One region of the Paenibacillus sp. LC231 genome, then DNA from elsewhere that is predicted to be linked to it. Evidence: a T-box and tRNA genes for the amino acid it is inferred to sense, from the RefSeq annotation. Region 1 holds a T-box; the other holds one or more tRNA genes.

What was found. The T-box of region 1 lies ahead of leuS (leucine--tRNA ligase). A T-box ahead of a tRNA ligase gene usually reads a tRNA of that ligase, here a tRNA-Leu.
Region 2: it has a tRNA-Leu gene. The T-box ahead of leuS (leucine--tRNA ligase) is inferred to sense a tRNA for this amino acid. The anticodon was not compared.

What each region holds. Positions count from the first base shown of each region.
Region 1 covers NZ_JFOM01000049.1:197,677-201,093, reverse strand. Annotated here, with positions in the region: gene leuS (leucine--tRNA ligase) at 1-1,373, opposite strand, end outside; T-box leader at 1,463-1,715, opposite strand; gene AK95_RS26435 (AraC family transcriptional regulator) at 1,756-2,637, opposite strand; gene AK95_RS26430 (Gfo/Idh/MocA family protein) at 2,715-3,417, opposite strand, start outside.
Region 2 covers NZ_JFOM01000044.1:228,980-232,396, forward strand. Annotated here, with positions in the region: tRNA gene AK95_RS24680 (tRNA-Asn) at 23-98, shown strand; tRNA gene AK95_RS24685 (tRNA-Ser) at 102-190, shown strand; gene AK95_RS24690 (Type 1 glutamine amidotransferase-like domain-containing protein) at 333-1,028, shown strand; tRNA gene AK95_RS24695 (tRNA-Glu) at 1,145-1,219, shown strand; tRNA gene AK95_RS24700 (tRNA-Lys) at 1,488-1,563, shown strand; tRNA gene AK95_RS24705 (tRNA-Leu) at 1,604-1,686, shown strand; gene AK95_RS24710 (KGG domain-containing protein) at 1,994-2,458, shown strand; gene AK95_RS24715 (AraC family transcriptional regulator) at 2,718-3,417, shown strand, end outside.

The DNA of each region.
Region 1 (3,417 bases):
GGCAGCAGCAATGGGAGCTGATCCTCAGGCACGGTCTTCATCGTTCCGTCTTCCAGATGCAGAATCGGAATCGGCTCACCCCAGTAGCGTTGACGGCTGAACAGCCAGTCGCGCAGTCGGTAAGTTACCTTCTTCTTACCCTTGCCCTCTTGCTCCAGCCATTCATTCATCGCCTGGATAGCCTCTTCATTGTCCAACCCGTTCAGGAAGCCGGAATTCACATGCGCGCCACTGCCGCCGTATGCTTCCTCCTCGACATTTCCACCCTGAACGACTTCAATAATCGGAAGACCGAATTGCTTCGCAAACTCCCAGTCACGGCTGTCATGACCCGGAACCGCCATAATGGCACCCGTTCCATAGCCGGCAAGCACATAATCCGCGATCCAGATCGGCACTTTAGCGCCGTTTACCGGATTAATGGCGTATGCACCCGTGAATACACCGGTTTTATCCTTGGCCAGATCCGTCCTCTCCAGATCGCTTTTACGAGCTGCTTGATCTTGATAAGCCTTGACGGCTTCACGCTGATCGGCTGACGTAATCTTATCCACGAGGTCATGCTCCGGCGCCAGAACGCAGTAGGTTGCCCCGAACAGCGTATCCGGACGGGTCGTGAACACCTCCAGATGACCATCGTAACCTTCGATGTCAAAACGAACCTCAGCGCCTGTGGATTTGCCGATCCAGTTGCGCTGCATATCCTTCAGGCTTTCGCTCCAGTCCAGTTCATCCAGATCTTCAAGGAGACGATCCGCGTATTCGGTAATGCGCAGAATCCATTGGCGCATCGGTTTACGTACGACCGGATGGCCCCCGCGTTCGCTCTTGCCGTCGATGACCTCTTCGTTCGCAAGCACGGTACCGAGCGCTTCGCACCAGTTCACCGGCACTTCAGCCACATAGGCAAGGCCGCGCTTATAAAGCTGGATAAAGATCCACTGGGTCCATTTATAATATTCCGGATCGGTTGTGCTGATCTCGCGGTCCCAGTCATACGAGAAGCCCAGAGATTTGATCTGGCGACGGAACGTATCGATATTCTGCACGGTAAACTCGCGAGGATGTTTGCCTGTGTCCATTGCATATTGCTCCGCCGGTAGACCGAAGGCATCCCATCCCATCGGATGAAGCACGTTGTATCCGCGCATCCGCTTGTAACGGGACACGATGTCAGTTGCCGTGTACCCCTCCGGATGCCCCACGTGCAGGCCTGCTCCTGATGGATACGGAAACATATCCAGCGCATAAAATTTCGGTTTGGATGATGAATCTTCCGTTTTAAAGGTTTTGTTCTCATCCCAGTATTGCTGCCACTTCGGTTCGATGGCCTGCGGCTGATAGCCGTGGCCGGTTGGTTGATTGTCCGTCATACTCCATTGCTCCTCCTTCACAGTCAAGAGGCAAGGCCTGTGCCGTTGCCCAAAAAAACAAAAAAACCTCATCATCCATAGCGCTGATCGCTAGGGACGAGAGGTTTGATTCCCGTGGTACCACCCTAGTTAGCCAAAGGCATGCTTTGCCTTTCACTCCCTTTGCATCCTTATCGCGGATGAGACGACGATGCTTCAGCGGCCGAATCTGCCGAAATACAGCGGCCGGGTTAACACCATTGCTCCGAGGCGAGTTCATTCCTATCGTCAACCGGTTTTCACCAGACACCGGCTCTCTGCATGATCGAAAGTGGAACGATTGATCCTCATCATCGCGTTCATATTACCGTTTTAATGTGGCTATTATACCCAAAAAGTCCGATCAAGTCAACGAAAGCTCTTCCCCGCTTCTGCGATAATATTCCGGCGTCGTCCCGACCATGACTTTGAACATCCGGCTGAAATGAGCCAAATGCTTGAAACCTGCCGCCAGGCTGATCTCCGTGATGCTGAGATGCGGATGGAGCCTGAGCAATATTTTAGCTTGGTTAATCCGCCGGTGATACAAATATTTAAACACCGTCGTTCCGGTAACCTCCTTAAATAAGGAAGATAAATAGTGTTTCGTAATATGCATATCGCGGGCGATTTGCTCCAGCGTCAGATCCTGCATATAATGTTCCTCGACGAACGATACGACATGCTGGACATGCCGCTCTTTCTCGGAGATGGAGTCCTGGTCCTGCACAGCGTCCTGGCACCAGTCCGCGATGACGTACATCATCTCCTGAATACGCAAGGTCATCCGTTCCTGGCGAAAACCGGCCGTGGATGCCGAGAGGCGATGTATATCGGCCAACATGCCTTCAAATTCGTCCCGATTGGCCCCTGTCAGTGTCATGCGATGATTTCGCAGCGATTCGAAGGGATCCAGCAATATCGATTTGGCCGTCTCCGAAAGCCCTTTGCAGATCCAGGCCGGATCGAAATGCAGAATGCTTCTGACGTATCTGGAATCGGGCTCAACATTCGGACAATGGAGCGTAAGCCCGTTCATCAGGAGCAGATCCCCCGGTTTCAGGGTGAAAACGGAATCGCCGATCAAATAAGTGCAGCGTCCTTCATGGAAATAATAAATTTCATAAAAAGCATGCGAGTGAAACTGCCCTCCCGACAACGGCTGTTCATTGTAATAGGTCAGATCAAACGGCGCTTGCAGCTGCATGCGGTCAAAGCCTGGCATCATATCGACAGATGAGGTCATCTAGAGAATCGCCCCTTTAGCGATTTTGGAGTTATATAACCCACAACGTAACGGGGTTTTCTCTATTATAAATGATTTTATGGAATGCGCACGGCCTCATTTTGGGCGATGACGCACAATTCTCCGGCTTTGAAAGCATGCTCCTGGGACATCGCATGCTCCGTGCGTTCCAGACAATCCAGGATAAGCTCCCCGAAGAATGGATAGCCCACCTTGCCTTGAAGCTCCATATGAAACTCTCCCTCGCCATTAACCAGGTACAGATGATCGCCCTGCGGATGCCTGGCGATATCGATGTATTTCCGAAGCTCGATGTATCCTTCCGTCCCCAGAATAAAGGTTCTTCCGTCGCCCCAGGTGCCAAGGCCCCCGGGTGTCAGCCAGTCGACTCGGAAATAATTCGTGGCCCCGTTGTCTCCCACAAGCGTTGCATCTCCGAAATCCTCCAGCTCCGGGTAATCCGGATTCGCGTAATTCCCTACCTTGCTGCTGAGCACCTTGGCATCACGGCAGCCCGCAAAAAACAAAAATTGTTCAATCTGGTGGGAGCCGATGTCACACAGAATCCCCCCGTACTGTTGATGACGGAAAAACCAGTCCGGACGGGAGGATGCGTTTAAACGGTGCGGCCCTGTTCCCATCACTTGGACCACTCGCCCGATCGCCCCGTCCTGAATCAGCTTCCCGGCATGGACGGCACTCTCCACATGCAGCCGTTCACTGTAATAGACCATGTACTTCTTGCCTGTCTCCTCGGCTTTCGCGCGAGCAGCGTTCACC
Region 2 (3,417 bases), on a different contig from region 1:
TTATTTATATCCAACTTAATGTTCCCTGATAGCTCAGTTGGTAGAGCACTCGACTGTTAATCGAGTTGTCACAGGTTCGAGTCCTGTTCGGGGAGCCATATGGAGAGATACCCAAGTGGCTATAAGGGGACCCTCTGCTAAGGGGTTAGACTGCGTAAGCGGTGCGAGGGTTCGAATCCCTCTCTCTCCGTTGAGCGTTACATCGAAGAAAGCTCCCATCACCAAGTGATCGGGAGCTTTTTTGCATAGGGATGAGAACCCTGGATAGGGTTCGTCGGAGCCTAAGCAACGTTAGGAATACTTCGCAGTCTCGACCGAAGGGAGAGTATCTAATGAAACAGATAATTGCAATGGGTGGCGGCGGTTTTTCGATGGAACCGGATAATCTGCTGCTTGATCGCTATGTTTTGGCACAAGTACCGAAAGAATTGCCTGAAGTGTGTTTTGTTCCGACGGCAAGCGGAGATGCGGATGGTTATGTTGAGCGTTTCTATCATGCTTTCCGGACACTCCCGTGCACTCCCAGTCATCTGTCGCTGTTTCAGCCGAACTTTGCTGATCTTCGGTCTTTTGTACTCGAGAAGGATATCATCTATGTTGGCGGGGGCAATACCCGGAATATGCTGGTCTTGTGGAAGGAATGGGGCTTGGATCAGATACTCAAAGAGGCGTATGAACAGGGTGTCATCTTAACAGGGTTAAGCGCTGGTTCCATTTGTTGGTTTGAGCATGGGGTGACGGACCCGTTGAACGCCCCCTTGTACAAGCTTGAGGGTTTGGGTATATTACAAGGCAGTCATTGCCCGCATTATGATGGTGAGAGCAAAAGAAGACCTGCCTATCATAAACTCGTACTTCAAGGTGAAACACAAGCAGGATATGCTGCTGATGATGGGGTTGCATTACATTTTATGGACGGACGGTTGTATCGAATCGTAAGCTCAAGGGAAAATGCACATGCATACCATGTGGAGCGTGAAGGAAATAGCGTTCAAGAAGTGGAGCTAACACCGGATTTTTTAGGCTGATTTATTGGCCGAAAAAGCTCCGAAAATAAATTTTAAAAATCACGAAAAAAAAGCTTGCCAGCATTTTTGAAATTATGCTATACTCAATCTTGTCGTCACGGCGACGTGGTTAAAGTGGCCCGTTGGTCAAGGGGTTAAGACACCTCCCTTTCACGGAGGTAACAGGGGTTCGAATCCCCTACGGGTCACCACTTTCTATATAACCTCGGGATGAGAACCCCGTCGGTTCGTCGGAGCTTAATCAGCGTTAGGATAGGCTTCGCAGTCTCGAACGAAGAGAGAGTATCCCCTACGGGTCACCACTTTCTATATAACCTCGGGATGAGAACCCCGTCGGTTCGTCGGAGCATAATCATCGTTAGGATAAGCTTCGCAGTCTCGAACGAAGAGAGAGTATCCCCTACGGGTCACCACTTTCTATATAACTTTCTTATATGGCAGCAGCACGATTGTCATCGAGAGCCATTAGCTCAGTTGGTAGAGCACCTGACTTTTAATCAGGGTGTCGAAGGTTCGAGCCCTTCATGGCTCACCATTTTTTACAAAGCAACGAAACGATGTACTCCTTATATTATGCGGTAGTGGTGGAATGGCAGACACGCTATCTTGAGGGGGTAGTGGGTGTATACCCGTGGAGGTTCGAGTCCTCTCTACCGCATACGAACATGAAGAAAAAGCTCCGCACCTTGTGCGGGGCTTTTTTTGCGCTTAAGATCTCAAATGTATAAACTTCGAAGCATGGCCTACCTGATATGCAAGAAAATAACATCTAACGAGTTCTGTCTTCTTATGAATGTACGTCGATAGTTTTTTTCTTATATCAAGGTTTACATAGGACTCATCACGGTGTTGATCGATTTTCATTGCACATTTATGCACAACAAGTGTTTCATCTCTGGTCAGGAGTTTAATATCATAACGTGGACGAGCAACAACTTCAAATTACCTATAAGGAGTGATTCAGAATGGCTAATAACAACAATGGAAAGATGAGCCGTGAAGAAGCAGGACGTTTAGGTGGAGAAGCAACTGCGAACAACCATGACAAAGAGTTCTACCAAGAAATCGGACGGAAGGGCGGCGAAGCAACTTCCCGTTCCCATGACAAAGAGTTTTATCAGGACATCGGTAAAAAGGGAGGAGACTCCACGTCAAACTCCCATGATAAGGAATTTTATCAGGAAATCGGCCAGAAGGGCGGGGAAGCGACTTCCGATTCCCATGGCAGGGAATTCTATGAGGACATCGGACGCAAAGGCGGCGAGGCTACCTCGGAATCCCACGGACGTGAGTTCTATCAAGAGATTGGACAGCAGGGCGGCGAAGCCAGAAGCGATAGCGGCAGCAACGGGGACGGCAAGATGAGCCGTGAAGAAGCGGGCCGCAAAGGCGGAGAGGCAAGAGCAAGACAGCGCCAGCGGGGGAACTAATGACAACCAGGCGCATTTGAGAAGAGGCTTTTCTTGGAGGGGACTGAAATTCTCTCATGCGAAGGATCCGCCTTCATACACAATATTTGAAAAGCAGCAGCTACGGCTTCCTGACAGGGAGCACGTGGCTGCTTTCTTTTTGTCTAACATCAGCATGCGACAAGGTGGAAAAGAGAAGATCGTGCTGGACTTTTGGGACGGTGTGTGATAATTATATGATAATGATAACCATTCTCATCTAAGGTTGGGGTCTGTACATATGTTAAACCTGTCGACGAATAGCAGTAGCAAAAAAGATTCGCGTGAATACAGCGGGCTCACGGCCCGTTTATGGAATATGGATATTGTTCATGGGCAAGAGCTCTCCCTGGAGCAGCAGTTGGCAGTGCAGCCAGCCCTGATTATCCCGCTTAGCGGAGAACCCTGTTTACAACAGGCAGAGCAAATCACCCGTATGAATAAGGGATGCGTTTATTGTTGTGCAGCGGGGGCTACTTTCGGAATTACGAGTGCCGATCACAAGAGTTCCGAGGAACACGAGCAGGCTTCGGTCGCGATTCTTCATTATAGTTTCATGGAAGGGATATCAGGCTGCGGTCGATTGCATGAGGTGGATTGCGCCGATTTCATGCCCCATGACGGCATCTTTGTCATCAGCTCTCCGGACCGCTTGAATCTCGTCTGCCGGTCGATGTATAAGGATTTTCACAGCAAGGAGCCCATGAAGCAGTGGAGGGTTCAGCTGGATTTTCAAGAGCTGTTATATACGATGATTGCCGAATGCAGCCCTTACTCCAAGAATGATAAGCGGCAAGCGCTGGAGCGGGTGAAGGAGTATATCGAGGAACATTATGATGAAGATGTAACGATTGAACAATTGGCGAACCTTTCGGAGCTGAGTCCCAAATATTTTGTTGAAGTATATAAGAAGACGTATGGGCACAGCGCGATGGATTATT